DNA from 4 places in the Sphingobium sp. WTD-1 genome. Region 2 is predicted to be linked to each of the others. Evidence: riboswitches for the same ligand, from Rfam matches in the RefSeq annotation. Region 2 holds a riboswitch; each other region holds the start of a gene.

Evidence for each region. Region 2 has a riboswitch for cobalamin ahead of N6H05_RS03230 (ferredoxin-like domain-containing protein). Riboswitches for the same ligand answer to the same signal wherever they lie in the genome.
Region 1: another riboswitch for cobalamin. It lies ahead of N6H05_RS02080 (TonB-dependent receptor plug domain-containing protein); the one in region 2 lies ahead of N6H05_RS03230 (ferredoxin-like domain-containing protein).
Region 3: another riboswitch for cobalamin. It lies ahead of N6H05_RS23990 (TonB-dependent receptor plug domain-containing protein); the one in region 2 lies ahead of N6H05_RS03230 (ferredoxin-like domain-containing protein).
Region 4: another riboswitch for cobalamin. It lies ahead of N6H05_RS07245 (TonB-dependent receptor plug domain-containing protein); the one in region 2 lies ahead of N6H05_RS03230 (ferredoxin-like domain-containing protein).

The regions. Positions count from the first base shown of each region.
Region 1 is NZ_CP119127.1:387,557-395,346, forward strand. Features, by position in the region: gene N6H05_RS02060 (adenosylcobinamide-GDP ribazoletransferase) at 1-617, opposite strand, end outside; gene N6H05_RS02065 (histidine phosphatase family protein) at 614-1,183, opposite strand; gene cobT (nicotinate-nucleotide--dimethylbenzimidazole phosphoribosyltransferase) at 1,180-2,193, opposite strand; gene N6H05_RS02075 (DUF1636 domain-containing protein) at 2,190-2,597, opposite strand; gene N6H05_RS02080 (TonB-dependent receptor plug domain-containing protein) at 2,597-4,552, opposite strand; cobalamin riboswitch at 4,689-4,881, opposite strand; gene N6H05_RS02085 (ABC transporter substrate-binding protein) at 4,948-5,808, shown strand; gene N6H05_RS02090 (acyl-CoA thioesterase) at 5,821-6,219, opposite strand; gene N6H05_RS02095 (S9 family peptidase) at 6,219-7,790, opposite strand, start outside.
Region 2 is NZ_CP119127.1:622,476-630,265, reverse strand. Features, by position in the region: gene N6H05_RS03235 (precorrin-8X methylmutase) at 1-50, opposite strand, end outside; gene N6H05_RS03230 (ferredoxin-like domain-containing protein) at 50-1,177, opposite strand; cobalamin riboswitch at 1,383-1,599, opposite strand; gene N6H05_RS03225 (cation:proton antiporter) at 1,787-3,091, shown strand; gene N6H05_RS03220 (tryptophan halogenase family protein) at 3,137-4,648, shown strand; gene N6H05_RS03215 (TonB-dependent receptor) at 4,927-7,790, shown strand, end outside.
Region 3 is NZ_CP119127.1:4,830,121-4,837,910, forward strand. Features, by position in the region: gene N6H05_RS23975 (penicillin-binding protein activator) at 1-422, shown strand, start outside; gene N6H05_RS23980 (ABC transporter ATP-binding protein) at 460-1,233, opposite strand; gene N6H05_RS23985 (FecCD family ABC transporter permease) at 1,227-2,231, opposite strand; gene N6H05_RS23990 (TonB-dependent receptor plug domain-containing protein) at 2,218-4,062, opposite strand; cobalamin riboswitch at 4,234-4,477, opposite strand; gene N6H05_RS23995 (threonine ammonia-lyase) at 4,617-5,606, shown strand; gene N6H05_RS24000 (energy transducer TonB) at 5,681-6,295, shown strand; gene dapF (diaminopimelate epimerase) at 6,355-7,167, shown strand; gene mtaB (tRNA (N(6)-L-threonylcarbamoyladenosine(37)-C(2))-methylthiotransferase MtaB) at 7,270-7,790, shown strand, end outside.
Region 4 is NZ_CP119127.1:1,450,984-1,458,773, reverse strand. Features, by position in the region: gene N6H05_RS07250 (PepSY-associated transmembrane domain-containing protein) at 1-798, opposite strand, end outside; gene N6H05_RS07245 (TonB-dependent receptor plug domain-containing protein) at 801-2,789, opposite strand; cobalamin riboswitch at 2,980-3,237, opposite strand; gene N6H05_RS07240 (copper resistance protein B) at 3,300-4,187, opposite strand; gene N6H05_RS07235 (copper resistance system multicopper oxidase) at 4,184-5,923, opposite strand; gene N6H05_RS07230 (RNA polymerase sigma factor) at 5,930-6,505, opposite strand; gene N6H05_RS07225 (periplasmic heavy metal sensor) at 6,502-6,936, opposite strand; gene N6H05_RS07220 (hypothetical protein) at 6,939-7,235, opposite strand; gene N6H05_RS07215 (copper resistance protein CopC) at 7,336-7,716, shown strand.

The DNA of each region.
Region 1 (7,790 bases), 230 kb from region 2:
TTCAGCCACAGGCCCCAGACCAGCATCAACAGCGGCGCTGCGAGCAGGGCTGGCAACCACCAGGATACGATTATCAACAGACTTATCCACAGGGCGATGTGGATTGTTTTGACGGCATCGGCAAAGCGCGCGCCCAGCCCGGCATGCAGCGGCGGCAGCATCCGCGCCCACAGCAACGGCCCGATCCGCGCGGCAAAGGGAATGAGCAGCAGCGGCAGCATCATAGCCCGTTCCGCCAAGGCATGGAGCAGCAACAGCTTGGCGATCAGTTGCAGGCCGATCGCCACCACGCCGAAACTGCCGACATGCGGGTCGGCCAGCACCGCCAGCAGCCGGTCGCGCCCTTTATGCACCGCGCCGCAGGCGTCGGCGATGTCCCCCAACCCGTCGAGATGCAGCGCCCCGGTCACGCCGACCCAGCAGAGCAGCCCGGCCAGCGCCCCGATCCAGGGATCGATGCGAACAGCAAGATTGACAGCGAACATGACAGATAGACCGACAATCGCGCCGACCGCCGGAAACCATCGGACCGACCGTGCGAAGTCTGTCTCGTTCGCTGTCACCTTCGGCATCGGCAGGCGGGTGAGAAACTGGATGGCAAGGACCAGCCCCTTCATGGGCGCAGGCCCGTGATACGGGCAAGCGGCGGCTCCCCGGTCCAGCGTTCCAGCGACAGCAAGGCGGCATAGGGCAGGCCGAAGCTCCAGCTCTGCTGCACGCTGAACCCGCACAGATGGGCCAGCGCCGCGCGCATCGCCCCGCCATGGGTCAGTACCAATGTGGGCACGCGCGGCAGATCCTCGACCGCATCGGCGATCCGCCCCAGCAATGCCGTCCATCCCTCGCTGCCCGGCGGCGCGAAGCCATCGGGATCCTGCCAGAAACGAGCAAGCGCCTCGGGATCGACATCGGCCGGGGCCAGGCCATCCCAGATGCCGAAATCCAGTTCCCGCCAGCGCGGATCGACCCACACCGGCAAACCGGCGCGCTCGCCGATCGCGGTTGCCGCCTGCCGGGCGCGCTGCAGGTCGGACGTCACGATCATCTCGATCTCCAGCCCCTCCGCCTGCGCCAGACAGGCATCGATGCCCGCGCGCGTCGGCACGCTGTCGGTCCGCCCCAGCAACAGGCCGGGCGTCTCGGGCGCGCCATGCCGCAGCAGATGGAGCGGCATGCCCATCATGTCGCGGTCGACACCGCCGCCTCGGCAAAGGTCGCCATACCGCTATGCGCGGCTACGGCCGCACGGACGATATTGGCCGCCACCGCCGCGCCGCTGCCTTCCCCCAATCGCATGTCGAGGCGCAGCAGCGGTTCAAGGCCCATCCGCTCCAGCAGCAGGCCATGGCCAGGCTCGGCCGAGCAATGGCCGGCCAGGCAATGGTCGGCAAAGGCCGGCACCTGCGCCACCAGCGGCGCGATCGCGGCGCAACTGATGAAACCGTCGAGCAGCACCGGCACGCCCAGTTGGCGGGCCCGCAGCACCGCGCCGGCAATCGCCGCCAGTTCGCGTCCGCCCAGCCGGCGCAGCGTTTCAAAGGCACCGTCCGGCGCATCGGCATGGAAGGCGAGTGCCCGATCGATCGTCGCGATCTTGCGCGCGATCCCCTCGCCATCGACGCCCGTGCCGGGACCAACCCAGTCACGCACCGCACCGCCAAAGCTGCGGGCGCTCAGGGCGGCGGCGGCGGTCGAATTGCCGATCCCCATTTCGCCCACGACCAGCAGGTCCAGATCCTCTTCGGCCGCCGCCGCGCCGATCGACAGCGCGGTCAGGCACTCCGCCTCGGTCATGGCGGGCGCGACGGTGAAGTCCGCCGTTGGCTGGTCCAGATCGATTGATCGCACCGCCAGTTCCAGCCCGGCAACACCGGCCAGCGCGTTGATCGCCGCGCCGCCAGCAGCGAAATTGGCGACCATCTGCGCGGTCACGGCGGCGGGATAGGCGCTGACGCCATGGACGGTGAAGCCATGATTGCCGGCAAAGATCGCGGCACGGGCACGCTTCAGGCGCGGCACCGCGCGCCCCTGCCAGCTTGCCATGAAGATCGCGACATCCTCCAACCGGCCGAGCGCCCCCAATGGCTTGGTCAGTTCGGCCTGCCGCGCGCGTGCAGCCGTACTGGCCAGTTCCTCGGCCGGCGGCAGGTTGGCCAGGGCATTTTCGAAATCGGTGATCGAGGCGAAGCTCATTCGACGACAAATCCTTCCGGCGGGGTACGGGTGATGAAATGGCCCTTCACGCCTTCGGGCCATTCGCGAAAGGCGACGCGGCCATGCTCGCTGGCGGCATAGGCAATGGCATAATCGAGGATCGCGCGCGCCGCATCGGCATCCGGTGTGAACCGCCCCATTACATAGCCGACCTTGCCCGGCGCGCGCAGATGGACGGTGCAATGATCCTGGCAGGCGAACAGGCAGGGCATGTCCTGCACCGCGACGGCGGCATAGCGCGGGTCGGAGGCCTGCACGCTGCGCAGCGCCTCCGCCAGCCGTGCCCCGCCGCGCACGCCCTCCCCATCGTCTCGCATCGTCGCCGAATGACGGCAGGTATTGCAGGTGACGATGGCGGGGCCGGGTTCGACGGGGCGGAGCATCAGAAGCGCCCCCGGAAGCCGGCATAGATGCTCCGGCCGAGCGTGCCATAGCGATAGGCCGTCATATAATTCTCGTCGAAGAGATTTTCGACGCGAGCGAACAGGCGCAACGCCGGGGTGAACGCATATTCGGCGCGCAGGTCGACCAGCGTATAATCGTCCAGCCGCGTCGTGTTGGCCGCATTGTCATAGCTGTGGCCGGACCAGCGCAGCGCCGCGCCGGTGGTGAGGCCGAAGGGCCAGGCATAGCTGATCGCGCCATTGGCGCTGTTGCGCGGCCGGCGCGGCAGCCAATTGCCTTCGTTCGCGGTCCCTTCCGAACGATCCTCCGCCACGGTCCAGCTATAATTGCCGTCGATGGTCAGCCCCTTGACCGGTTCGACCGCCACCTGCGCCTCTATGCCATGCGCCTTGGCGCGCGCGACATTGAGATAATAGCCATAGCGGCGGGTGGTGGTGCCGGGCGTGAAGCAGAGCGGATCGGTCGAGCTGGACGAACAGCTGTTATAGATGATCTGGTCGGTCGTGGTCCGATCGAACCAGGTCGCGCCCAGTCGCAGTTTCTCGCCAAAGAAACGCTGCTCCGCGCCAGCTTCCCAGCCATGGGCGCGTTCGGGATCAAGCGCCTGGTTCCCATATTCGGAAAAGAGCTGATAGAGGGTCGGCGCCTTGAACCCCTCGCCATAGCTGGCGCGCAGCACCGTCCCGGTCGGCAGCGCCCAGACGCCACCGGCGGAAAAGAGGGTGCGGCCGCCGTAGCGGTTATGATCGTCATAGCGCAGCCCGCCGGTCAGGGTCAGGCCCGTAATCGGCTGGGCATTGAGCTGGCCATAGACGCTGGTGATCTCCGCCTTGCCGCGGGCCGGATCGGGAATCGGGACCGAAAGCGACGCCGAAGGCGACACGCTGCGGAAGCGGCTATTCTCATTCTCCACCCCGAACAGCGCGGTCCAGCCGTCGGCGATCGCGAAGCTGCCCTGATATTCCAGCCGCTGGTTGCGCCCGGCTGCGTCGAACGTCTGCTTGCGCGGGTTGCGCGGGTCGTAATTGTCGCGATCGGTGTCGGTATAACCATAGCCGAAACGGTTGCGGAACCGGCCATCGAACAGCGCCACATTGAGGCCGGCATAGCCGACAAATTCGCGATTAGTGCCATAGGCCGGACTGTCCGCGCTGGTCGCGTCGAAATCGACACGGCCATCGGAATAATAACCGCGCAGGTCCGCGCTGATCCCATCCGCCAGCGCAACCTCGACCCGGCCGGTGACGCTGCGGTTGGTGTAGCCGTCCTTCTCCTTGCCGCCAAAGGCCGGGCTGATCGCCGAAATGCCCTCGGTGGTGAAACTCTGGCCGCCAATCCGCCAGCTGACAGGCCCCGTCTTGCCGCCCAGCGCCGCGCGGGCGCTGACCGTGTCGCGCGACCCCGCCTCGATGTCGAAGCTGCCCTCCAGCGCCTTTTCGGGCATGGCGGTGACGACATTGACGACGCCGCCGATCGCCTGGCTGCCCCACAGGGTCGACTGGGGACCGCGCAGCACTTCTATGCGCGAGGCATCGCCGGCCAGCAGGTTTGCGAAATTATAGCCGCCGCCGGCCGAAGAGGGATCGTTGAGCTTCACGCCGTCGATCACCACCACGGTCTGGTCGGATTCCGCGCCGCGGATGCGCAGCGACGTCGCCGTGCCATAGCCGCCATTGCGCGAGATGCTGACTCCGGGCGTGCGCAGCAGCAATTCGGTGACGCCCAGATCCTGTGCTCGGTCGATCGCTGCCTTGTCGAGCACGGTGACGGAGGCCGGCACCTGATCGACCGGCGTGGCGAGGCGGGTCGCGGTGACGAGGATCGAGGATGCGCCGGCATCGGCGGCGGCATCGGGCGGTGGCGCCTGCTGCGCCTCTTCGGCGAAAGCGGTGGTGGAGAGAAGGAAAGAACAGAAAGTCAGATATTTGAACATATAAGCCCCCGGACGAGGGACCGCATCCCAGGGACGATATCGGTGCCCGGCCGGGCGCGACATGGTCCCCGCAATTTGCGGTCCACCTGTCGCCACGCGGGTTCACCCCCGTCCGCTCGGCACACCCTGTCCGCGCGAAGGACGACCGCGACGGGCAGGTCTCCTGGCTCGCGGGTCATCGCTGATTCATGCCGCCTTCTCAGAACCTTGCGGTCCCAATGGCATGTGGCACAAAAGCTCGCCGCTCACAGTTGCAGGGGCAGCCGGGGTCTTGAACCCCATTCCCTTTTCATCCCCGCTACTGGGGAACCTGTCGCAGTCCGGGCGATAGGCGAGCCCGACTGGAGCGTCAATCTTCCTTGCCTGGAGGAGCGCGCGGGCTAAGGGAGGTGGCCATGCGGATATTTGCGCCCATCGGCCCCGGTAAGGGGATGATCGCCCTGCTGATCGCCCTCATCGGTGGCGCCACATTATGGGCGGCCACCGCGCGCCAGCCTGCTAATGCAGGCAAACGTCCGCAACGGATCGTGTCACTCAACCTGTGCGCCGACCAGTTGCTGGTCGCGCTGGCCGATCGCGACCAGATTGCCGGCCTGACCCATAACGCCGGCGATCGACAGATGTCGGCGGTGGCTGCCGTAACGAAGGGCCTGCCCATCCTCGACGGATCGGCCGAGCAGATTTTGGCGACCAACCCCGATCTGGTGATCGGCATGCCGGCGCGGCGCAATCCGGCGATCGCGATCCTCAAGGCCCAGCATTATCCCGCCGTCGACCTCAAAAGCGCGGACAGCTATGCCGATATCGTCACCTCGATCCGCACGGTGGCGCAGGCGATCGGCCATGCCGACCGCGGCGAAGCGATGATCGCGCGGATGGACCGGGAACTCGCCGCCCTGCCCCGCGCACCCAAGCCCAAAGTCGCGGCCTATTATCAGCGGCGCGGCTACATGACCGGCACCGGCACGCTGGTCGACGACCTGATGACGCGGGCGGGCCTGCGCAACCTGGCCGCCGACCTTGGCAAGCCGGCGATCGCGCAGGTCAGCCTGGAGGAGATGGTCGCGGCCCGACCGGATTATCTGATCGTCGAGAGCGCGACCGACCGCATCACCGACCAGGGCACCGAAATGCTGCACCATCCCGTGCTGCGCGACATAGCGCGCATCAGCCTGCCCCAGGCCTGGACCGTGTGCGGCGGACCGGCCTATGTGCAGGCAGCCCGCGCCCTCTCCCAGGCCGTCAGCGCCCGCTGAAGCTGGGCCGGCTCAGCCCTCGATGAAGTTGGCGGCGACTTCGGCCGGCACCCGCATCAGCCGGCCGCTTTCCTTGTCGATCATCGCCCAGGTGGATTTGGCCGACACCTTCACCTTGCCGTCCGGTCCGGTGAACTCGATCAGCCGGTCGAACCGCGCGCCGCGCGGCCCTTCCGGTATCCAGGTGCGGCCCGACACGACATCGCCCTCGGTCACATTACCGCGATAATCGACCTCATGCCGGGTCACCACCCAGATATAGGCATCGACATGAGCGGGGTCGGCATCGGTCATCCAATGTTCGACCGACAATTGCTCCATCCACTGCACCCACACCGCATTGTTCACATGGCCCAGCACATCGATATGCTCGGGCCGTGCGGTGAACTGCTTGGTGAAGCTCGACGCCATCAGCCTTCCACTCCCAGCTGCCACAGGATGAACGCAAATTCCTCGGCGGTCTCGTGCAGGCTCTCGAACCGCCCGGACTTGCCGCCATGGCCTGCGCCCATATTGGTCTTGAGCAGCAGGATATTATTGTCGGTCTTGGTCGCGCGCAGCTTCGCCACCCATTTTGCCGGTTCCCAATAGGTGACGCGCGGATCGTTGAGGCCGGCGGTCACCATCAGCGGCGGATAGGCCTGGGCGCTGACATGGGTGTAGGGGTCATAGGACTGGATGGTGCGGAACGCAGCCTCATCCTCGATCGGATTGCCCCATTCGGGCCATTCGCCCGGCGTCAGGGGCAGCGTCTCGTCCAGCATGGTGTTGAGCACGTCGACGAACGGCACATGGGCCACCACCGCGCCCCACAGGTCGGGATCGGAGTTGATGACCGCGCCCATCAGCTCACCACCGGCCGATCCGCCCGAAATGCTGATCCTGCCCCTGGCCGAATAGCCAAGATCGATCAGCCCCTTTGCGACATCGACGAAATCGGTGAAGGTGTTGGTGCGCTTGTCGAGCTTGCCGTCGAGATACCATTGCTGGCCCAGGTCGTCGCCGCCGCGAATATGAGCGATAGCAAAGGCAAAGCCACGATCGAGCAGCGACAGGCGGCTGGTCGAGAAGCCCGGCTCCATCGCCAGGCCATAGGCGCCATAGCCATAGAGATGCAGCGGCGCGCTGCCGTCGCGCGGAAAATCCTTGGGATAGACGATCGACACCGGAATCTGCGTGCCGTCGCGCGCCGCGATCATCAACCGCTCGGCGGCATAAAGGCTGGCGTCATAGCCCGAGGGGATTTCCTGGACCTTCAGCACCTCCAGCTCACCCGTTGCCAGATGATAATCATAGATGGTGTCGGGCGTGACCATCGATTCATAGCCGATGCGCAGCTTCGTCACCTCATATTCGGGATTGTCGTCGAGACTCGCCGAATAGCTGGCTTCCGGGAAGGGAATGCGCTTGGCGCTGTGGGTCGCATAATCGCGCAGCTCGATCTGGTCGAGCCCGTCCTGCCGCCCTTCGGTGACGTAGAAGGTCTTGAACAGGGTGAAATCGGTCAGGTAGAAATGGGCGTCGGCGCCGATCACCTCATCCCACTGGTCGGGCGCATCGAGCGATGCCTTAACCAGCCGGAAATTGGGATGGGTGTCGTTGGTCTTGATGTAGAGCGTGCCCTCATGCTCATCGACATCATATTCGCGGCCGGGCTGGCGCGCGGAGACGAGCAGCGGCGTCGCGGTCGGATTGTCGGCCGGGATCAGCCAGGCTTCGCTGGTGACATGGTCGCCGGTCGCGATGACGATCCATTTTTCCGAGGAGGTGAGGCCGATCGAAACGCGGAAGCCCTCATCATCCTCATGGAACAACTCGACATCGCTCTCGACGCTCTGGCCCAGCCAGTGCAGCCGCGCATTGTCGGTCCGCCAATTTTCATTGGCGAGACCATAGAGCAGCCCCTTTGAATCGCTGGTCCACACCAGCGAAGACAATGTGTCGGGAATGACTTCGGGCAGGATTTCGCCCGAGAAGAGATC
Region 2 (7,790 bases):
AAGGACTGGCGATAGATGGCACTGCCGTCCCTTTCATAGTCATGGGGCATCAATGCGCTCCGAAATGGGCCAGGATGTCGGCGATGGAGAGGGCGGTCCGTGCCGGCGCGGCAGCGTCGGTGGTCGGGAAACTAAGGGTGTAGCGGCCATCGTGGCCGGTAAGCAGGACATCGGCCGGGGCTATGCCCGCGCAGCCCTTGGTGCAGCCCGAGACATGGAGCCGGCCAGCAACATGGGGGGCGAGCCGGCATGCGAGCATGCGGGTCTCGACGCTGGCCTGCGGGCATTCGGGACAGCCGGGGCAGGCATCCACATGGCGCAGCGGATCGGTGGGATCGCATGACAGGCCGGGGGGCAAGATGCCCTCTACATCCCCTTCCACCAGAATCATGCGCCATGGCGTCAGGCGAAGTGCGGTCCAGCCCGGCTGGTCGCCCAGTCGTTCCAGCGCTGTTGCGGTGATGCGGCCGAAGGCGACGGCGCAGGCGAGGCCGCCGGCCCATCGTCCGGGCATGGGTGCTGGCGAGGGTGCGGTAGGCATGACTGTGCCAACGGCCCATGCGGGCAAGGGGACTGCGTGGCGGGCCATGCGTCCCGCCGCCGAGCCGCCGCTCTCGACGAACCAGTGTGCCAAGGCGAGCAATGCGTCGATTTCACGATCGCGAGTCAAGGGCATGCCGGCATGCCGGCCGTCGGCGCGCAGGATAAGCCTCCCACCCATGCCCCGTTCGATCCGGAAATCGCCCGGTTCGCCGTGGAGCATGGGTGCCGGGCCCGCATCGATGATGACGCCGACCTTGGCAGGCAGACGCGGCCATTCATGACTGCGAGCGAGCAACGCCCGCCCGAGCCGGTCGCTGTCGTCGCCGGCGCGCCAGCCCGGTGCGATCATCAGGTTCCGGGCTGTTTCAGCTTCCGCATCGGCATCGACCAGGCGCAGGTTGATCAGGTGATCGCGCAGCCGGGGCCAACTGCGTTCATCCAGGCCGCGCAACTGGAGATTGGCGCGGCGGGTGAGATCGATCTGACCGTTGCCATGGGTGCGGGCCAATGCCGCCAGGCTGATCAGTTGGTCACGGGCCAGCCGGCCCAATGGCGGCTTGACGCGCAGCAACAGGCCGTCGCCGGCCATCATCGGCCGCCAGGCATCCGGGCACCAGCCCCTGACAATAGCCATGCCTCTCTCCCGGCCGTCCCGCTGGGGGAACGGCGCTGGCGCGCGACGACGAACATGGCGGGGGCTTGCCGGCAGCACCGGTCGACGCGCAAAGGCGGGCAGGCGCGAGCAGCACCCGTCGACGCGCGAGCGTGCAGCCCCAGCCGCACAGCTTCGTCGCCCAGACGGAGAAGGACCGTGCCATGGCCATTCCCTGGACCAGGACAAGAGCGACAAAGCGCCGGCCGGTCTCCTGGCTTGCGGGTCGTTGCCCGACATGCGCCTTCCCGGACCGGCTTATGGCTGTCCAGTGGCTGCCCCAATGGGCGTGCATGTCGCGCTATCCGCTTACAGTTGCAGGGACAGCCGCGGATTTGGAGCAAAGCCCCGCACCGCATTCCCGATTAGGTTCCTTGCGGAACACCGGCGCTTTCATGTGCACCAGGATTGCTCCCGAAGCACAGGCTGGCCAATAATCGAAAAGCCTGCACAAGCCAAGCACATCGGCCAATCGATCGCAGAGCTGCGAAAAACACTTGTCCCAATTCTGCATCATGCCATTCTTCATATTGAGAATGCGTCTCGGGAGGTGGGATTCCCGAAGAACGGTGCATGGGGTTAAGGAGGGGCATGGATATCGTCCATGTAGGCGCGGCATTGGCGTTACAGCTGGTTGTCATACTTGGTACCTGCCGTTTGGTAGGCTGGCTGGCGGGCACGTACTTTCATCAGCCGCGGGTGATCGGCGACATGATTGCCGGCATCCTGCTTGGCCCGTCCTTCTTCGGTCTCGTGGCGCCTCAGGCCCAGTCCCTGATCTTTCCGGCCGAGACGAAGCCCATCCTCTATATCGCCGCCCAGATCGGGATCGGCCTCTACATGTTCCTGGTGGGTCTCGGCTTTCGCAGGGACCATTTCTATCGCCATGCCGGCAGCGCGGTCGCCGTGTCGCTCTGTGGCATCGTCGCGCCCTTCCTGGTCGCGGTCGCTCTCACGCCCTGGCTGCTGCAGCTTGAGATGTTTGGTCACATGGTGACCGCTTTCGAGGCGACCTTGTTCATGGGGGTCGCGATATCGATCACTGCCTTCCCGGTGCTGGCACGGATCATCAACGAACGTGGCTTGGCCCATACCCCGCTGGCTTCCTTGGCCTTGTCCGCCGGCGCGATTGACGATGCTATCGCCTGGTCAATCTTGGCGATCCTGCTCGCCTGCATCGGTGTGGACAATATGATCGCGGTCAAGGCATTGGGCGGTGGCGGGCTATTTGCCGCAGTCATGCTGCTTCTGGCACCTGGTCTGATGCGCCCCCTGGCCCGCTGGGCCGAGCGGGAGGGGCGGGTTACATTTCCCCTGCTTGCCGTTGTGGTCATGTTGTTTTCCGCCAGTGCCTGGGCAATGGATGCGGCGGGCTTGCATTCGGTCTTCGGTGGCTTCCTTCTGGGTGTTGTCATGCCACGCGGCCTTCTTGCTCGGGGTATCAAGGTCAGGCTGGAGCCGGTCACGACACTATTGCTCGTTCCGCTCTTCTTCACTTTTTCCGGGCTCAACACGCGGTTGACGATGGTAGATACACCCGTCCTTGCGTTTGTCGCATTGACCATCCTGGCAGGATCGATCCTGGCCAAGGGAGGCGGATGCTGGGCGGCTGCCCGTATGACGGGTCAGGATAATCCTACGGCCCTTGCCGTTGGCGCCCTGATGAACGCGCGTGGACTGATGGAATTGCTGGTCATCAATATCGGGTTGCAGCGCGGCATTATCGGACCAGCGCTGTTTGCGATCCTGGCGCTGATGACGATCGTGACAACGATCATGACATCCCCGGCGATCGATATCCTGTCCCGGAAGAAGATGTTGGGCGGGCCGATCGATGGCTTGAATGACAACGATGTCGATCCCCGCTCGGCGACGTCGAATGCCGGTGCCGCCTGACCGCTGAATGCCAAATTTTTCTCCCCTTCTGCTGGATTGACCGACATGTATGCAGATTTTCCGACGTCCGACCGGGTGGTGAAGCGGGTTGTCGTCGCTGGCGGGGGCACCGCCGGCTGGGTGACGGCGACCGCGCTGGTCCGCCATCTGGGGCCGCTGATCGACATAACGCTCGTCGAGTCCGACGCGATCGGCACCATCGGCGTGGGCGAATCCACCGTGCCGACCTTCCGCGGTTTCCACCAGTTGATGAAGATCCGCGAGGACCGCTTCATGGCCGAGGCGCAGGCGACGGTGAAGCTGGGCATCGAGTTCAAGAATTGGGGGCAGGTCGGCGACCGCTATATCCACCCGTTCGGCACGATCGGGCTGCAATGGAGCTGGATGGCAGATTTCCACCATTTCTGGCTGCATGCCAGGGCGCAGGGCTTTGGCGGCGAACTGGGCGAATATTGCCTGGAATGGATGGCGGGCGAGGCCAATCGCATGTCGCTCAGCAGTTCGGTCGCGCCCAGCTATGCCTATCATATCGACGCCGCGCGCTATGCCCGCTTCCTGCGCAGCCTGGCCGAGCCGGCGGGGGTGAAGCGGGTCGAAGGCAAGATCCGCAATGTCGAACTGACGCCCGAGAGCGGGCATATCGCGGCGCTGGTGCTGGAATCGGGCACGCGGATCGAGGGCGACCTGTTCATCGACTGCACCGGTTTTCGATCGTTGCTGCTGGGCGAGGCGCTGGGCGTCGGGTTCGAGGATTGGGGCCAGTGGATTCGTACCGATCGTGCGGTCGCGGTCCAGTCCACCTCCGACGGCCCGGCCCAGCCCTATACGTCGGCGATCGCGCATGAGGCGGGGTGGCGCTGGCGCATCCCGCTGCAGCATCGCGACGGCAACGGCTTCGTCTTCGCCAGCGATTTCATGTCCGACGACGAGGCGCATGCCCGGCTGCTGGCGGAGATCGAGGGGGAACCGATCGTGGACCCGTGGCTGGTGCGGTTCAAGACCGGCACGCGGACCCGGGCCTGGCACAAGAACTGCGTCGGCCTGGGGCTGGCCGGCGGCTTCATCGAGCCGCTCGAATCGACCAGCATCCACCTGATGATGGTGGCGGTGACGCGGCTGATCGAGGATTTCCCCTTCCACGGGTTCGACGACGCGCTGCTCGACCATTTCAACCGCAAGTCACGGCTGGAATTCGAGAATATCCGCGATTTCATCATCCTTCACTATCATGTGACCCAGCGCGACGATTCCCGCTTCTGGGATCATTGCCGGACGATGGAGATACCCGACAGCCTGAAGGAAAGACTGGCGCTGTGGCAGGAAAATGGCCGCGCCTATCAACTGGGGCATGAGCTGTTCCGGGTCGACAGCTGGTCGTCGGTGCTGCTGGGTCAGGGCATGCACCCGCGCGGCTATCATCATGTTGCGGCGATGATGCCCGAACCGCAGCTGCGCGAGGAGTTGGCGCGGATGCGCAAGGACATTGCCGGGGTCGTGGCGGAGATGCCCAGCCATCGCGAATTCCTGCGCCGCTATTGTCTCGCAGAATTGGTCTAGTCAAAAAATGCGCACCGGTAGAATATTTTTTGCAATGCACAATAAAACATAAAAAACCATTATTTTCAGTAAAATATAAATCTGTAAATCAAACCCTTAGGGACTTTAACCGATCATAGCATCATAATTGACAACGCTGGCCATTAGGCTAGCATGAACGTCCAATAAGGCTCGATGTGGGCGAGCTGTAAAAAAGGGAGGATTCTGAAATGGGTTTACCATATTCCAGATTCATGCGTTGCGCGTCTCTGATAGCGCTAACGTATAGCGTTACACCAATGGTGGCGCAGGCGCAGGACGCCGCCGTCCAGAATGCCGAAGCCGACATCATCGTCACCGGCGTGCGTGCCAGCCTTGATCGCGCGATCGACATCAAGCGCAATTCGAGCGGTGTGGTCGATGCCATTTCGGCCGAAGATATCGGCAAGTTCCCCGACACCAACCTGGCGGAATCGCTGCAGCGTATCACCGGCGTGTCGATCGACCGCGTCAATGGCGAAGGGTCTCAGGTCACGGTCCGCGGCTTTGGCGGCGGCTTCAACCTGGTGACGCTGAACGGGCGCGCGCTGCCGTCGGCCAATGTCACCACGGTCGGCGGTGACTCGAACGCCGATTATTCTTCGGGCACCAGCCGCTCCTTCGACTTCGGCAATCTGGCATCGGAAGGCGTCAGCACGCTGGAAGTCTACAAGACCGGTCGCGCGGCGATCCCGTCGGGCGGCATCGGCGCGTCGATCAACGTCATCACCCGCAAGCCGCTCGACGCACGCGAGGCGGGCTTCAGCGGCACGATCGGCGTCAAGGCGCTCTATGACACCAGCGTCGAAAAGAGCCTGAGCGACCCGGCCAAGATCACGCCCGAAGCATCGGGCCTGCTGAGCTGGCGCGACGAGAATGAAGTGTTCGGCGTGTCGATCTTCGGCAGCTACCAGAAGCGCAATTTCTCGAGCCGCGGCGCGACGGTCAATGGCTGGAACATCCGCCGCTACAGCCAGTTTGCCGATCCGGCCAACGGCTTCGTCAACGCCAGCACCCAGATCAAGAACGCGCCGACCGACCCCAACACCTTGGTGTCGGTGCCCAATGACAGCAGCTATTTTTATTCGCAAGGTTCGCGCGAGCGCATCAACGGATCGGCGGTCGTGCAATTCCGTCCGACCGAGACGCTGACCTTCACCGCCGATGCCTTGTTTGCGCAGAACAAGCAGAGCGAACAGCGGGCGAGCCAGGGCAACTGGTTCAATCGTCCCTTCGCGCAGGTGGAGTTCGACGGCAATCCCGTCATTGCGACCACCACATTTCTGCAGGAAAATATTGCGGGCGTTAAGGACGCGGCCTTCGAACAGGCATATCGCGGGGTACGCAATCGGCTCCAGGATTATGGCCTGAACGCGAAGTGGGAGATTAACGACCGCGTCACGCTGTCGATCGACGGCCATACCGGTCTGGCGCAAAGTTCGCCGAACAATCCCAATGGCGTCAGTTCGACGCTGGTTGGCCTGGGCGCGCCCGTCGTTGCGTCGCAGTCGGCGGATTTCAGCGGTGTCATTCCTGTTCAGTCGATTGTCATCAATGATGCGGTGCCGGGCCGTGGCCCCAATGGGAACGGCCAGCTCGATCTTGGCGACCTCGGATCGCAGATGGGGCGCACGGTCTCTTCTTCGCAACGCCAGCGGCTTAACGAAATCCGGGCCGATCTCGGCTGGGAACTGGATGATTTGGGTAGCCGGTTCGATGTCGGCGGCAATTATCGCACGTCCAAGATGCGGCAGGCTCGCACCCAGACGCAGCAGACGCTGGGTGACTGGGGCATCGGCAATGTCGGCGACATTCAAAGTCAGGCGCCCGGCGTCCTGCAGACCTATTGTCTCGTCTGCAAATTCGACAATTTCGATGCCAAGGGGCAGGGGGCGACACTGGTCGCGTTCCAGGGCAATGCTGTCGATCTGTATAATGCGCTGTCGCCTTATTATACGGCACGCGGGAACGCAGTCGGCATCACCAACCGGGAAGATAATCGCGTCAACGAAGACATCTGGTCTGCTTATGGCCAGTTGACCTGGAAGGGCGAACTGGCCGGCCGCAATGCCACGCTGGTCGTGGGGGCGCGCTATGAGCGCACGAAGGTCAAGTCGACGTCGCTGATCGCCATACCCAATGGTATCACCTGGACGGCGGACAATGATTTCGTGGTGTCCGTCTCCGATCAGGTGGAACCCATCTCCGACAGCGGCAGCTACAACAATTTCCTGCCCGCGATGGATTTCCAGATCGAGCTGGCGAAGAATTTCATCGGTCGCTTCTCGTTCAGCAAGACCATCGCCCGCCCCGATTATGGCAATCTGTTCGTCGCCACGTCGGTCGGCACGCCGCCGCGTCCGATCGCGCTGGGCGGTGTTGCCAGCGGGTCGACCGGCAATGCCCGTCTGGCGCCGCTGATTTCCGACAATCTCGATCTGTCGTTCGAATGGTATTACAAGCCGTCTAGCTACATCTCGGCCGGCGTGTTCGAAAAGCGGGTGCAGAATTTCGTCGGCACCGGTCAGACGACGCGCAATCTGTTCGGGCTGCGCGACGTCAGTTCGGGTGCGGCGGGATCGCGTTCCGGCACCGCCTTGGCGGAGTTGCAGCGGCTCCGCTACGATCCGACCGACGTCAATCTGTTCACCATGACGGCATTGTTGCAGGAGGCCGGCGGCAATATCCAGGCGGCTTCGCAACAGTTCCAGGCGAATGTCGTCAATGGCGCGCTGGATCAGGATTTTGCAGATCAGGTTTTGCGCCGAGTGGATTTGGTCGCCGACGCCAATGACCCGCTCTACGACTTTGAGGTCACGCAGCCGATCAACAACCGACAGGGCAAGATCTGGGGCTTCGAACTCGCCGCCCAGCATTTCTTCGGCAATACCGGTTTCGGTGTGTCGGCGGCCTATACGCTGGTCCGGGGTGACGTGGGCATTGATGTCGGCGCCGATCCGAGCGAGGACCAGTTCGCGCTGGTCGGCCTGTCGGATACCGCCAACGCCACGCTGATCTATGACAAGAACGGCCTGTCGGCCCGTCTCGCCTATAACTGGCGCGACAAGTTCCTGCAGTCAGCCAACCGTGGCGGCGGCGATCGCAACCCGGTGTTCGTGCGCCC
Region 3 (7,790 bases), 870 kb from region 2:
TCGCACCGATCGTGCGCAAGAATGGCGGCGCCAATGCCCGCCTGCTCGGCACCGAAATCTGGAATACCGAAGAATCGCTGGCCGCCAGCCCCGTGCTGCGCGGCGCCTGGTATGCCAGCGTGTCGGACGGCCTTTATCGCCAGCTCGCGACCAAATATCGCACCCGTTACGGCAGCGCGCCCTTCCGTTTGTCCTCGATGGGCTATGACGCAGTGCTGCTGACGGTGCGGATCGCCCAGGACTGGAAGCCGGGTTCGCCCTTCCCCACCGCCCGCCTGCGCGATCCGGGCGGCTTTGCCGGCATCGACGGCGCCTTCCGCTTCAACCGCAACGGCATCGCCGAACGCGCGCTGGAAGTGAGCGAGGTTGGCGCCGGCACGATCAGCGTGGTCGATCCCGCCCCGCGCGGCTTCGGCAACTAAGCAAAGGGGGCCGGAAGGCCCCCTTTTTCGTTACGGATCAGACCCGCGCCGTGGGCACGATCAGTGGCAGGCCATCGCTGACGTCGATCCGCGCCGCAACGCCATAGACGGATGCCAGCCGCTCCGGCGTCAGCACCGCCATCGGCGCCCCGTCCGCCACCAGCGCACCGCCATCCATCAGCAGCAGCCGGTCGCAATAGCGCGCCGCCATAGCGAGGTCGTGCAGCACGGTGACGACCAGCGCCCCGCCCTGCGCCTGCGCCCGGAGCAAGGCCATCACGTCGATCTGGTGGCCGGGGTCGAGCGCGGCGAGCGGCTCGTCGGCGATCAGTGCCGGGGCGCCCACCGCCAGCGCCCGCGCCAGCAGCACCCGCGCCCGCTCGCCGCCCGACAGTTCGGTCGCGATCCGCCCCTTGAAGCCGGTGACATCGGCGCGGACCATGGCATCCTCGATCGCCGCCTCATCGTCGGCGGTCAGGCGCGACAGCGGCCCCAGATGCGGCAACCGCCCCAGCGCCACCAGCCGCTCGACTGCCAGGGGCCAGTGCAAGGTCTGGCCCTGCGGCAGATAGGCGATGGACCGCGCCACCGCCGGGCGCGACAGCCGTTCGACCGGCGCCCCGTCCAGCAGCGCGCGGCCGGCGGCCGGCTTCACCAGCCCCAGCAGCGCCCGCACCAGGGTCGACTTGCCCGCGCCATTGGGGCCGATCACGCCGATCAACTGGCCGGGCGCCATGGTCAGGTCGACGCCGCGCACCGCCAGATGGCGGCCCAGCCGGACGTCCAGTTGCTCGGTCGACAGGGTCACCATAGCCGCCGCTCCCGCATCAGGTGAATGAGGAAGACGGGCACGCCCAGGATCGCGGTCAGCACGCCCAGTTTCAATTCGCTGCTGGTCGGGATGATACGCACGCCGATATCGGCCAGGGTCAGCAGCACCGCGCCGCCCAGCATCGAGGGCAACAGCAGCGCGGACGGCGACCGATCGGTCAGCGGCCGCACCAGATGCGGCACGATCAGGCCGACGAAGCCGATCGATCCGGTCACCGCCACCGCGCCGCCGACGCCGATCGCCACCCCCGCCATCAGCCGCAGCCGCGCCCGCGACAGGTCGACGCCCAGCGCCCGCGCGCCATCCTCGCCCAGGGTCAGCGCGTCGAGCGCACGTCCGTCATAAAGCAGCAGCGCCGCGCCGACCGCGATGCAGGGCAGCGCCAGCAGCAGATGGTCGATGCTGCGATTTTCCAGGCTCCCCATAAGCCAGCTCATGATCTCCATCGCGGCAAAGGGATTGGGCGACAGGTTGAGCGCCAGGCTGATCCCCGCCCCCGCCAGCGTCGCGACGGCGATGCCGGCCAGGATCAGCGTCAACGGGCTTTCCGACGGCCCGGCAAGCAGGAACAGCGCACCGATTGCCGCCAGCGCCGTCACGATCGCCAGCAGCGGCAATGCCATCGGATGGAGTTCGGACAGGCCGAAATAGAGCGCGATCACCGCGCCCAGCGCCGCCGCATTGGATACGCCCAGCACGGCGGGTTCGGCCAGCGGATTGCGCAGATAGCCCTGCAATGCCGCGCCCGACAGGCCCAGCATGGCGCCGACCAGCAGTCCGATCGCCATGCGCGGCAGGCGCAGGTCGATGACGATCGCGCGCGCTACCATGTCGCCACCGCCCGCCAGCACCGCCAGGATGCGGGCCGGCGCGATCGTCACCGATCCCAGCGCGACCGACGCGATGGCCGCGACCAGCAGCAGGGCGATCAGCCCCGGCAGCAACAGAGCATGCCGCCGCCCCTTAGAAGCGGACACGCACGCCGCCATAGGCCGACCGGCCATAGGTGCCATAGCCATAGGCGGTGGCGTAATCCGCATCGAACAGATTGTCGATCCGGCCATAGACTTCCAGATGCGCGCCCACCGGGAAGGACGCGCGCAGACCAGCCAGCGCATAGCCGTCGAGCCGGCGGGTGTTGGCCGTGTCGTCATAGCTGTCGCCGACCATGGTCAGGGTCGCGCCGGTCGACAGGCCGAAGGCCCAGAGATAGTCGGCCGACAGGCTGACCGCATTGGCGGCGCGGCGCGGCAGGCGATTGCCGTCGGTGGCTCCGCCCGACCGGTCGCGCGCATCGACATAGCTGTAGGAGGCCGCCACCGTCAGCGCCTCGACCGGCTTCAGCGTCAGCGTCGCTTCCACGCCCTTGGCGCGGGTCCGGTCCAGATTGCCATAGGTGTAGGTCGCATAGTCATAGTTGATCTGGTTGCGGGTATCGCGCCGGAAGGCGGTCAGCGACAGCACCGCCTTGTCCCCGTCCAGGCTCTGGTCGAAGCCGATATCATAGCTTTTCGAGCGCTCCGGCCGCAGCGCGCTGTTGCCGCTATAAGTGTCGTAGAGCTGATAAAGGGACGGCGCCTTGAACCCCTCGCCATAGGAGAGGCGGATATTGGTCGCGCCGGCGTTCGGCGTGTAATTGGCGTTAGCGCCAAAGGTGGTCGCGCCGCCGAACTGGCTATGATCGTCATGGCGCAAGCCCCCGGTGACGGCGAGGCCGGTGAGCGGCTTCACCACCGCCAGTGCATAGACGCTGTCGATGTTCGCCTTCGCGCTCGCTATGTCGCCAAAGCCGAAATACTCATAGTCCGGCCGCTCATGCTCATAGCCGAAGATCAGCTTGGCCTGATCCACCGGGGCATAGACGCCTTCATATTCGAAGCGCAGATTGGTGCCCGAATAGCCATAGTCCGGGTCGGTGCCGCGCACGAAATAATAGTCGCGATCGTTGCGCAGCCAGGTGACGGCGGCGCGGTTGGTCAGCTTGCCGTCGAGCAGCGCCAGGTTGATCCCGGCATAGCCGACATATTGGTCCAGCTTGCTGACGTCGCTGCTGTCGGCCGGCGCGCCGAAGAAGCTGTCATAGTCGAGATCGGCATGGATATAATAACCGCGCAGGTCGAGGCTCAGAGTGTCGGAAAAGGCGATCTTCAGCTTGGCGTTGGTGGCGATATTCTCATAGCCGTCCTTCTCCACGCCGCCGAAGGACCGGCCGACCGAGGAAATGCCGTCGGTGTTGAAATAGGCGACGCCGACGCCGCCCGACACCGCGCCACGCGTGCCCGACACATCGGCCTTGGCGTTGAGCGTGTCGCTATAGCCATAGTCGGCCGAGGCATTGACCTCGAAACCCTCGCTCGGCGCGCCGGTCATCACATTGACCACGCCGCCGATCGCCTGGCTGCCATAGACCACCGAGTTGGAGCCACGCAGCACTTCGATCCGGCGGATATTGCCGGTCAGCAAATGACCGAAATCATAGCCGTCGCCGATGCCGCTCGGGTCGTTGACCTTGACCCCGTCGATCAGCACCAGCGTCTGGGTCGTCTCCGCGCCGCGCAGCGACACGCCGGTCACGCCGCCGGTGGAGCCGTTGCGGCTGAAGCGGACGCCCGGCGTGGTGGCGAGCAGGTCGACGACATCGACCGCCTGGCGCGTCCTGATCGTGTCGGCATCGATCACCGTGATCGCCTGGCCGACCTCGTCGCGCGGCTGTGCGATGCCCGAAGCGGTGACGACGATATCGTCATCCTGGGCCAGTGCCGGCGTAGCGGCCAGCAATGCGATCAGCGAAATCCCCAACATCTTCATTTTATCGTCCCCCGGCGTCCGTCGATTTGGAACCGGGGCGTCCGCACAAGCGGTCGCTGCATGGGGATCGGGAAGACGCCAGCGCCCCGCCCCACGCACCGATGCGGCCCCGGCCGCCATGGGCGTCGCTCGACGGAAACACCGCGCCATGGCCATCCCCTGGGCCAGGGCAAGAGCGACCAGACGCCGGCAGGTCTCCTGGCTCGCGGGTCAGGGCAGCGATGCGCCAGCCTTCCCGGACTCGTCCGTCCAGTGGCCGGTTCCGGCCCTCCCCTTTTGAAGAGCCTGGGAACCCTGCGCATCGCGCTCACCGCTTACAGTTGCAGGGACAGCCGCGGATTTGGAAGGGCTGCGCCCCCCCCGCACCGCATTCCCGTTTTCAGCCCTTGCGGGCACCGGCGCGATCATGCGCGTCCGGGGCTTTTGACCGCCCCGGCGCGCGGCCCCCATAAGCCAAAGCACAAGCCCTGCCAAGCGGGCCAGGATCGCCCCGGCGGATCGTTGCGCGGCGCCGGCGGGCGGCTATGCAGGGGCCTCTTGCCGGGAGACGCCACATGACCGATTCGCTTGCCATCACTGCCGCCGACGTCGCCGATGCCGCGCGGCTGATCGCGCCGGCGGCGGTCCGCACCCCGCTGATCGAGAATGCCGCACTCAACGATCATTGCGGCCGGCGGGTGCTGGTGAAGTTCGAGGGCGCCCAGCATAGCGGATCGTTCAAGTTCCGCGGCGCCTATAACCGCCTCGCCCGGCTGAACGATGCGGAACGGGCGGCGGGCGTCGTCGCCTGGTCCTCGGGCAATCATGCCCAGGGCGTCGCCTTTGCCGCACGCCTGCTCGGCATACCGGCAACGATCGTGATGCCGGCCGATGCCCCGGCGATCAAGACCGCCAACACGCGTGCGATGGGGGCTGAGGTCGTCCCCTATGACCGCTTCACCCAGAGCCGCGAGGCAATCGCCACCGCCCTTGCCACCGAACGCGGCGCCACCCTCGTCCCCTCCTTCGACGATCCCTTCATCATCGCCGGCCAAGGCACGATCGGCCTCGAAATATTGGAGCAGGCCCAGGCCGCCGGCGCCGACCTCGCACAGATTCTCGTCTGCTGCGGTGGGGGCGGGCTGGTCGCGGGCACGGCCACGGCGGTCAAGGCCGCCCGCCCCGACATCAGCGTCTATGCCGTCGAACCCGCCGGCTTCGACGACACGGCTCGCTCGCTCGCCAGCGGCGTGCGGGAAAGCGTCTCGCCCGACGCACGCAGCATCTGCGATGCGCTGCTGGCGCCCAGCCCCGGCACGCTGACCTTCCCGATCAACCACGCCCTGCTCGCCGGTGGCCTGGTCGTCAGCGACGATCAGGTGCGCGACGCGATGCGCTTCGCCTTCACCACGCTCAAGCTGGTGGTCGAACCAGGCGGCGCAGTGGCCCTCGCCGCCATGCTCGCCGGCCTTGCCCCACCCACCGAAGGCGCCACCGCCCTTGTCATCTCCGGCGCCAATGTCGATCAGACCGCCTATGCAGCGATCATCGGCGGGGGCGCCTGATCCAGACATTGTTTTGTCATCATTTCGCCCTACCGCACCGCCCCTGAAGCAGGAGCCGCGGGGGGATAATAAACATGCTTGGATTGATGTTCGCGGCTGCTCTCGCCAACTCGACTCCGGTCGACACCGGGCGCAGTTGGCTGACGGCTCGTGACTATCCGGCTGATGCCCGAAAGCGGGGCGAGGAAGGCATACTCTGGTTCGTCATCCTTGTTTCGCCGGAAGGTCGGGTCGTGCGTTGCGATATCGTCCAGTCGCAACTGTCATCGGAGCTAAACGACAAGACCTGCTCCCTCGTCACAGCGCGCGCGAAATTCCGACCAGCGACCGACGAAACGGGCGCCCCCGTCTATAGTGAGTGGCAGACCCGTATGGAATGGTTTCTGCCCAGCCAGCGCTGGCCGCCCACGACACAAAGCATCACGATGCCCGTCGACATGGAAATACAGGTCCAAAAGCTTCCCAAGGGTGCGCGCGAAAAAAGCGTCGGCCTCGTCGTTAAGATCGATACTGACGGGCATGTCACCCATTGTCAGGGCATCAAGCCCGACAAGAAGGACGCCAAATTTGTCAACGTCGCTTGCGCCCAGGCCCGCGCTCTTACACTGGAAGGCGGCAAAGATAATGACGGCCGCCCTATCCCCTTCGTCCGCGCCATGCTCGTCGCTTTCCGAGTTCCTGCCCAATAGCCGTACGCACCCACAGCCAAGACTCGCCTTTTCCGCCCCGCCACACTAAATGCGGCGCCATGATGAGCCGCTTTTCCAAGATGCATGGTCTGGGCAATGATTTCGTCGTGATCGACGCGCGCCAGGCGCCAGTCGCGATGACGCAGGCGCGCGCCCGCGCCATTGCCGATCGCCATGCCGGCATCGGCTGCGACCAGTTGATCGTCATCGGCGATGCCGACCCCGGCGACCAGGCCGACGTGTCTATGCTGATCTTCAATTCCGACGGTTCGGAGGTGGAAGCCTGCGGCAATGCCACCCGCTGCGTGCCGCTGTTCGTCGGCAAGGACGTGCTGATCCGCACCAGGGCCGGGCTGCTCGACGCCAAGGGCGTGGCGGGCGGCGCCAGCGTCGACATGGGCGCGCCCCGTTTCGACTGGGACGCGATCCCGCTCGCCTATCCGATGGACACGCTGACGATGTCGGCCAGTTGGGAAGACCTGCCCGCGCCGGCCGCCGTCAATGTCGGCAACCCGCACGTGATCTTCTTCGTCGAGGATCTGGACGCGGTCGATTTCGAGCGCCTCGGCCCGCTGATCGAGCATGATCCGCTCTTCCCCGCCCGCGTGAACGTCAATTTCGCGCAGGTCGTCGGCCCGCAGCATCTGCGCCTGATCGTCTGGGAACGCGGCGCCGGCCTCACCCGTGCCTGCGGTACCGGTGCCTGCGCCACCGCCGTCGCCGCGATCCGCCGCAAGCTGATGGCCGGCCCGGTGACGGTCAGCCTGCCGGGCGGCGACCTGGAGATCGACTGGGCGCCGGGCGGCACGATCCGCATGACCGGCCCCGCCACCCATGTGTTCGACGGCGAGGCGGACTGGGACCGCTTCTGACATGGCCCCCATTCTCATCGTCATTGCGAGCGTAGCGAAGCAATCCACCGCGCTGACGTGGATTGCTTCGCTACGCTCGCAATGACGGGGGGCAAGATATCGATGCCCGGTCCCGACATCATCACCCTGGGCTGCCGGCTCAACATCGCGGAAAGCGAAGCGATCCGGGAGATGGCCGGCGCGCAGGACGATCTGATCGTCGTCAACAGCTGCGCCGTGACGGCCGAGGCCGTGCGCCAGACCCGGCAGGCGATCCGCCGCGCCAGGCGAGACCGCCCCGACGCCCGCATCCTCGTCACCGGCTGCGCCGCCCAGACCGAACCCCAGACCTTCGCCGCCATGGCGGAAGTGGACGGCGTGATCGGCAATCGGGAGAAGCTGGAGGCGGCATCCTATACCCCGTCATCCCAGCGAAGGCTGGGATCTCAGGCCGGATGGAGCGCCCTGTCGCAAAAGACCCCAGCCGTCGCTGGGGTGACGGAAGAAGAAGCAAAGGTCAACGTTTCCGACATCATGGCCGTGCGCGACACCGCGCCGCACATGGCCAGCGCCTTTGCCGAACATGCCCGCGCCTTCCTGGAGGTGCAGAATGGCTGCGACCATCGCTGCACCTTCTGCATCAT
Region 4 (7,790 bases), 830 kb from region 2:
TATGCCGAAGAACAGCCCGGCCATATGATGCCACCACCACAGGCCGCGATAGGGCGATCCGATGCTTCCGTCGCGGCGGCGGCGCAGCCGGGCGATGCCGACCCACAGGCCGGTGATGGTCAGGAAGCAGCCGATCAGCGAGGTCCAGATGACGACCTGGCTCCACAGCGCGCCATCCTGCCGCAGGATCGTGGGATAGAGCCAGTGCGGCACCGCGCCAAGCCAGCCCCAGAAGCGCTGGAAGCGGGTGATCAGTTGCACCACCTCCCCGCTCTTGCCCGAGACATAGGCCTGTGTCCCGGCCGCATCGGCATAATCGACACGGTAGAGCGGCGCGTTGCGGCGGAAGGTCTGGACCGTCCACTGATCCATCTCCGTCTGCGCGATCCGCTCCGGCGGGCCGGCAATGGCGCTGTTGCGGCCGAATTCGCTCGCGATCCTGTGGATATTTTGCGGATCGACCTGCTCGACCGGTTTCCCCGACGCCCAGTCATGGGTGCCGACGGACACCCGCATCTGCGGGATGGTCCGCGTCGGATCGAGCGCCGGCGTCACCCGCAATACGGGCCGCCCCGCCATCATCTCGATCCGGGCGGCGGACAGCATCATGGTGTCGGGCAATGTCCCCGCCTGCCCCGGCGACAGCGTGAGGGGCGTGAGCCCCCCAAGCTGCGCGGCCGGTGTCAGGCGCGGATAGTCGACATAGAGCATCACGAAGCCGGACAGGCACCACAGCGTCATGACAGCGCCGATGATGATGCCCAGCCAGCGATGCAACAGGAGGACCGTCCGCAACATGGTCAGAAGCTCAGGCCATAGCTGACCCGCAGCGTGCGCGGCACGCCCCGGTAGAAGTAGAGGAAGCGGCTGTTGCTGCCGTCCAGTACTCCTGCATCGCTGACCGCCGAACGATAGCCGGTGGAGGCGTAGTCGCGGTCGAACAGATTCTCGACATTGACGCCGAACCGGTTGCGCCGCGCCTGATCCAGCCACAGATGGGCGCCCGCATCGACCACGGCATAATTGCCATAGTTCATCCGGCCAAAGCCCGATGCGGTCGACCAGACATCACCCACCCAATTGGCCGACAGATTGGCGCCGAAGCGGCCGGTCTGCGGCGCATAGACGATCGCGGCGCGGCCATATTGCTCCGGATTGCGATCCCGCTGCACCGAACTGCCCTGATTTCGGACGCGCGAATAGGTGTAGCTGGCCGACAGGCCCCAGCCGCCGCTCAGGTCCGCATTCAGCTCCAGCTCGGCGCCTTCGGCCCGCACCTTGTCGCGAACGTTGATATAGGTGCCGTCGGGAAAGGCCGGATCATCATAGGTCGTGTCGATCAGGTCGGTGATGCGCCGGTTGAAATAGGTCGCTTTCCAGCGGATCGCACCGCCGGCGAGCGCACCGCCCAGCGCGGCGTTGAGGTTCAGGCTTTCCTCCGGCTTCAGGTTCGGGTTGCCGACCTCGCAACAGGGATCATTGCCATAAAGCTGCGAGGCGTCGGGCAGCACGAAGGAGGTGCCGCCATTGGCCTCCACGAACAGCGCGTCGCTGACATCATAGCGACCCGAGACGTTCCAGATCGTCTTTTCCGATCCCTTCGCCTTGTTGTAGCGCAGGCCCGCCGCGATCCGCCCCTTGCTCGACAATTCGTCATTGGTGCGCAACTGGAAGATGCCGGCATGGACCTGTTCATCGGTCGGCGCGATCAGCAGGACGTCGTCGCGGCCGTTGAAGCTCTGGAAATCATAGCCGATCAGCGTGTCGATGCCGCGCAGCATGTTGAGCTGCACCACCGCGCTGCCGCCATAATCCTGATAGCCCCAGAAGGTGCCGGCCGGGTAGATGACCTGTGGCGGCCCCGCCGGAATGGGATTGCGGATCTGGACATAGGCGGTCTTCCAGTCGTGGAAATAGCCCTTGAGGAAGAATTGCACGCCATCCTCGCCGGTATAGTCGAGGCGCAGGCTGGCCACTTCCTCGTTGCGGTCGTTGCGGCTCTCCTTGGTCCGCGTCGCGCTGATATTGTCGAGATCGGCCTTGGTGTGCTGGTAGAGCGCGTTGAGGCGCAGGTCCGGCGCGATATCATATTGATATTTGATGCCCGCCGACCAGAGATCATAGCCGCGCGCGCGATCGGTGGCGCTCGGCTGCATCACGTCATAGGGGCGATAGCCGTCCGACTGGCTGCGATTGCCCCAGACCACGAAGCGATGCTGGCCGATCGCGCCGCGCAGATAGGCGTCCAGGCTGGTGCCGGCAAAACTGTCGAGGCTGGCATTGACCTGGCCGCCCAGATCGTCGCTGAAATCGCGGGTGACGACATTGATGACGCCGGCCGCCGCCTGGGTGCCGTAGAACAGGCTTTCGCCCCCTTTCAGCACCTCGATCCGCTCGATCATGCTGGCGGCCATGGTGTCATTGGGCGACGTGCCGCCATAGAGGCGGTTGTTGAGGCGGATGCCGTCCATCGTCCACAGCACATCCTTGGCGCGCGATCCCTGCAGCGCGATGTCGACATAGCTGAACGGCCCGGACTGCGACCGGATGAACAGGCCCGGCACCGCTTCGAGCGCGCGGGCGGTGTCGATCGCCGCGGCATCGCGGATCTGCGTATCGGTGACGATCTCGATCGCATGGCCATAGCGCGACAGCTGCTGCGGCAGCGTCTCTTCCAGGCTGGTGCCGGTGACGACGATGCTGTCGCCCTCCCCTTCATCGGCCAGAGCCGGCGATGCGAGGCACAAGGACAAGGCCAGTGCGGCCCGCGAAACGATAATGGACTTCATTTATTCCCCCATCCGGCGCCGCGTTCGACGGGCGGGGGCAACCTTCACGAGCGGCACGCGCGCGAACGTCCGACACACGCGCCGGCCGGGCGCCCAAGGGCAACCGACGCGCGTCGTCGCAGCGGCCCCAGCCGCTCGTTCGTCGCTCAGACGGAAGGTACCGTGCCGCGGCCATCCCCTGGACCAAGGCAAGAGCGACCAGACGCCGGCAGGTCTCCTGGCTCACGGGTCATCGCTTGATGCACGGCCTTCCCAGGCCTCGCAGGATTTAGCGTCCGGCCCAGTGGCTGGCGGATCGGGCATTCTGCCGTCCGCACATGTACATCGCGCTCACCGCTTACAGTTGCAGGGACAGCTGCGGATTTGGACGACACCCTGCATGAGAGGGCCATCCGCACCGCATTCCCTATTAAGCCCCTTTCGGGACACCGGCGCGATCATGATCCCATGCCGTGCGGCGCGGGATCGGCGGGATCGATAATCGAATATCAGGCGACCTGCAAGCGCCTCTCAAAACCAGGCGCGCAGGCCGATCACCAGCCTGGTGGCCGACGGCTTGTCGCCGGCGGCACGGGCATGGTCGGCCGTGTCGCCCAGCTTGCGCTCCCAATTGACGCCGACATAGGGCGCGAACTCGCGGGCAATCTCGTAGCGCAGCCGCAGCCCCAGCTCGATGTCGGACGGGCCGGCGCCGATCCCCAGTTCGGGCACATCCTGCGCCGCCAGATTGAACTCGGCGGCGGGCTGCAGGATCAGCCGCTGGGTGATACGCTGGTCATAGCTCGCCTCCAGCCGCAGATGGGCGTCGCCCCTGGTCGACAGGAAGGCTTCGACCCCGACTTCGAACCAGTAGGGCGCCAGGCCGTCGATGCCGATTACCGCATAGCTGCGGTCCGGCCCTTCGCCGAAATCCTGCCGCACGCCCGCCTGCAGGTTGAACCAGGGGTCGATCGCCCGGCTGTAGAGCGCCTGCACCTCGGCCCGTTCGAGCGATCCGCCGAACGCCCCCTCGCCCTCGCTCTTGACCGCGAAGCGGTTGATGTCGCCGCCGATCCAGCCCTCGCCCTCCCAGGCATAGCCGTCCGCGCCCTTGCCGGCGCGATATTCCAGCCGATCGAGCATCCATTGCGAATAGGTCATGCCGCCCCCTTCCGCGGTCATCGCCGCGCGGGCGCGGGCCATGGCGGCCGGGTCATAGAGCGCGTCGGCGGCATGGTCGGTCGGCACTGGCGGCAGCGTGCCTTGCGGGATCGCTGCGTCGGTAGCCGACATCTCATGGCCCATTGCCCCATGATCCATCTGGCTGTGGTCAATCTGGCTATGGTCCATTTGGGGGACCATCGTCTGGGCCTGCACCGGCGCGGCGGCGGCGAGCAGAAGGAATGCGAGCGCCTTCATGCAGCGTCCTCCCCGTGGCGGACCGTCACGACCCGCATCATCCCGGCATGCATGTGCATCAGCATGTGACAGTGGAACGCCCAGTCGCCCAGCGCATCGGCGGTAAGGTCGAAACTCAGCTTGCCGCCGGGCAGCACATTCACCGTATGCTTGCGCGGATTATGCGCCGCCTCGCCGGTCACCAGTTCAAAGAAATGGCCGTGCAGATGGATGGGATGCGGCATCATCGTGTCGTTGATCAGGGTCACACGCACCCGCTCCATATGCCGGAAGGCGATCGGCTCCGCCCCTTCCGACAGCTTCACCCCATCGAACGACCACATGTATCGTTCCATGTTCGCGGTCAGGTGGATGTCGAGCGATCGGGTCGGCGTGCGCAGGTCCGTGTTCGGTGTCAGCGACCGCAGATCGGCATAGGTCAGCACGCGATGGTCGACATGCTCCAGCCCCGTCGGCCGGTCGGCGGTGCGATCGGCCGGCATCGGCGACAGGGTGGCGACGCCCGGCCCCATTTTCACGCCCGGCGCGACCGACTTGTCGCGCATCTTCATGGCGTGGCCGGACATGCTTTCATTGGCCGGCTGGCTGAGGTCGATCACGCCACCGTGACCCATGTCCATGCCGCCCATGTCCATGCCCATGTCCTTCATGCCCAGCAGCGGCCGGGCGCGCCGATCCGGCACCGGCGCGACCATGCCGAGCTGCGGCGCCAAGGTGGCGCGGACCAGGCCCGACCGATCGATCGCCTCGGCAATCAGGGCATAGGGCTTCGCCTCGCCGGGCTGGACGATCACGTCATAGGTTTCGGCAATGCCGATCTGGAACTCGTCGGTCTCGACCGGCTGGACATCCTGCCCGTCGCACTGGACGACGGTCATCGGCAGGCCGGGCAGGCGAACATTGAAATTGGTCATCGCCGACGCGTTGATGATGCGCAGCCGCACCCGCTCGCCCGGCGCGAACAGGCCGGTCCAGTTCTCGGCCGTGCCCATGCCGTTCACCAGATAGCTGTAGGTCGCGCCGGTGACGTCGGAAATATCGGTCGGGTCCATGCGCATCGCGCCCCAGTCGATCCGGTCCTTGAGGGCCTGATCCTTTCCCGCCAGCAACCCGGCCAGCGTCTGGCGCTGCATGTTGTAATAGCCGCCCATCTGCTTGAGCCTTTGCAGCAGCCTGTGCGGATGGACCGGGCTCCAGTCGGCGAGCAGGATCACATGCTCCCGGTCATAGGCCACCGGATCGGCGCCGGCGGGATCGATGATGATCGGCCCGTAAAGGCCCATCGCCTCCTGCATGCCCGAATGGCTATGATACCAATAGGTGCCCGCCTGCCGCACCGGGAAGCGATAGGTGAAGGTTTCGCCCGGCATGATACCGGGGAAGCTGATGCCCGGCACGCCATCCATCTGGAAGGGCAGGATCAGCCCGTGCCAGTGGATCGAGCTATCTTCCTTCAGCCGGTTAGTGACGGCGATGTTGACATCCTGCCCTTCGCGCAGGCGGATGAGCGGCGCGGGTGTGCCGCCATTGACGCTGATCGCATGGGCCGATCTGCCGCCGGTCGCAAAATGCCCGTCGCCGATGCTGAGCGCGATCGTCTCGCCCGACAGCGCGCCCTGCGCCGCGTCCTGCGTGCCGGTGGCGGCCCAGCCGGGCAAGGCCTGCGCCAGTGCAAGCGCGGCGCCGCCCCGGATCAGGCTGCGACGGTCGAGAGGGAGGGACGGCAGATCGGTCATGCTGCTCTATACGCGCGCCGCGTCGCTTTCCCTCAACATCTCCTGCAATTGCCGGCGGGCGCGGTAGAGGCGGGTTTCCACCGCCTTTTCGGTGACGCCCAATATCTGCGCGACCTCGGCCTGGCTCATGCCCTCGATCCCGCGCAGCAAAACCACCTCGCGCAGCGCCACCGGCAGCGCCACCACCGCCGCCTCGATCCGGGCAACGCCGGCGCGGGACTGGGCCGCCTGTTCGGGATCGGGCGCCACGTCGGCGACATGGGCGGCGTCCTCGATCGGCCGGGCGAAGCTGAAGAAGCGGCGGACGGCACGACGGCGGGCCCAGTCATGGCATTTGTTGATCGTGATCCGCGCGATCCAGCCGCGAAAGGGCCGACGCCCGTCATAGCGGGCAAGCGAGGCAAAGGCGGCGACGAAGCTTTCCTGCACGATGTCCATCGCCGCGTCGGCATCGCCGACATGGCCGCGCGCCAGCCGATAGACGGCATCGCGGTGCCGCCGCATCAGCGCGCCATAGGCGGCCTGCCGCCCGGCCAGCGCCTGCGCCGCCAGCGTGGCATCATCGGGATCGTCGGCTATCACCCGACAGGCTGGGTCAGCGCCTTGACCACCGCCGCGTCGAACAGCGCGGCCTGATCGGGGCGCAGCACGCCGCGCATCGCGAAGATGTGCTTCAATGTTTCCTTCTGCAATTCGCCCATTGCCTGGTGCGACCGGTCGACTGCCTGGGCGACGCGCGGGCCATAGCCATGTTCGGCGGCGATCGCCGCGGCCAGCCGCTGATTGTCGGCGCGCATTTCCGCGTCGAGCGCCGCCTTGCGCCGGGCGAAGGCGGCTTCCAGATCGGCGATGCGCTGCTTCTGGCCGGCGTCCAGGGTCAGCCGCTCATGCAGCAGGGCATGGACCTCATTCTCCACCGGCGGCGCGGGCGCGAGCCAGGTGCGCGCCACCAGCACGGCGGCCAGCGCCGCGGCAAAGGCGACCAGCGCCACCAGCCAGTAACGTTTGCCCATCCTTATCGCTCCAGCAGGCGCGAGGGCGCATAGTCGGACATGCCGATCAGTGCGGGCGCCGCCTGTGCCGGCTGCGCGGGCACAGTGCTGCCGATCCAGCCGATGCCGATCGCCATCACCCCGGCCAGCATCAGGCTACGCCGCGCGACGCTGCGTTCGCGGCGGCGGTCCAGCCCCTGCATCACCGCCGCCTCCAGCCCGTCGAAGCGTGCCGTCGCCGGCGCATCGCGCAGCCCGGCCAGCATGTCATCCAGATCGTCCATCGTCCCGTCCTTCATGTCCTGCCTGACGATACGCATCCGGCCGGCCCATCCCTCGCACAAAATAGCGTGAGGGGTGAGGGATGCGACAGGACAATGCGTATTCCCCTGCAAGACGCGCATTTTTCCGGAGACATCCATGCCTCGCCTGCCCCTGATCGCTACTGCCCTTGTGCTGACCGCCCTGCCCGGCGGCGCCTTCGCCAGGCCGCAGCTCGTTGCGGCCAGCCCCGCCGCCAATGCCAGCGTCGCCAAGCCGACCCGGCTGACCCTGGGCTTTTCCGAGGCGCTGCAGGCCGATCATAGCAGCATCACCCTCACCATGACCGGCATGCCGGGCATGGCCGATCATCCGCCGATGCCGATCAAGGGCTTCACCACCGCCGCGGCCGCCGATGGCAAGGGGCTGGTCATCACCCTGCCCCGCGCCCTGCCGACCGGCAGCTATGATCTTCGATGGACGGTGATGGGCAACGATCATCAGCCGGTCAGCGGCACATACAGCTTCAAGGTCCGCTGAAAACAGCGCCGCTCCGGCGGCTTCGTCCCGACGTCAAGGGCGCAAAAGCGCAGCCTCATCGTGCGCAAACTTGA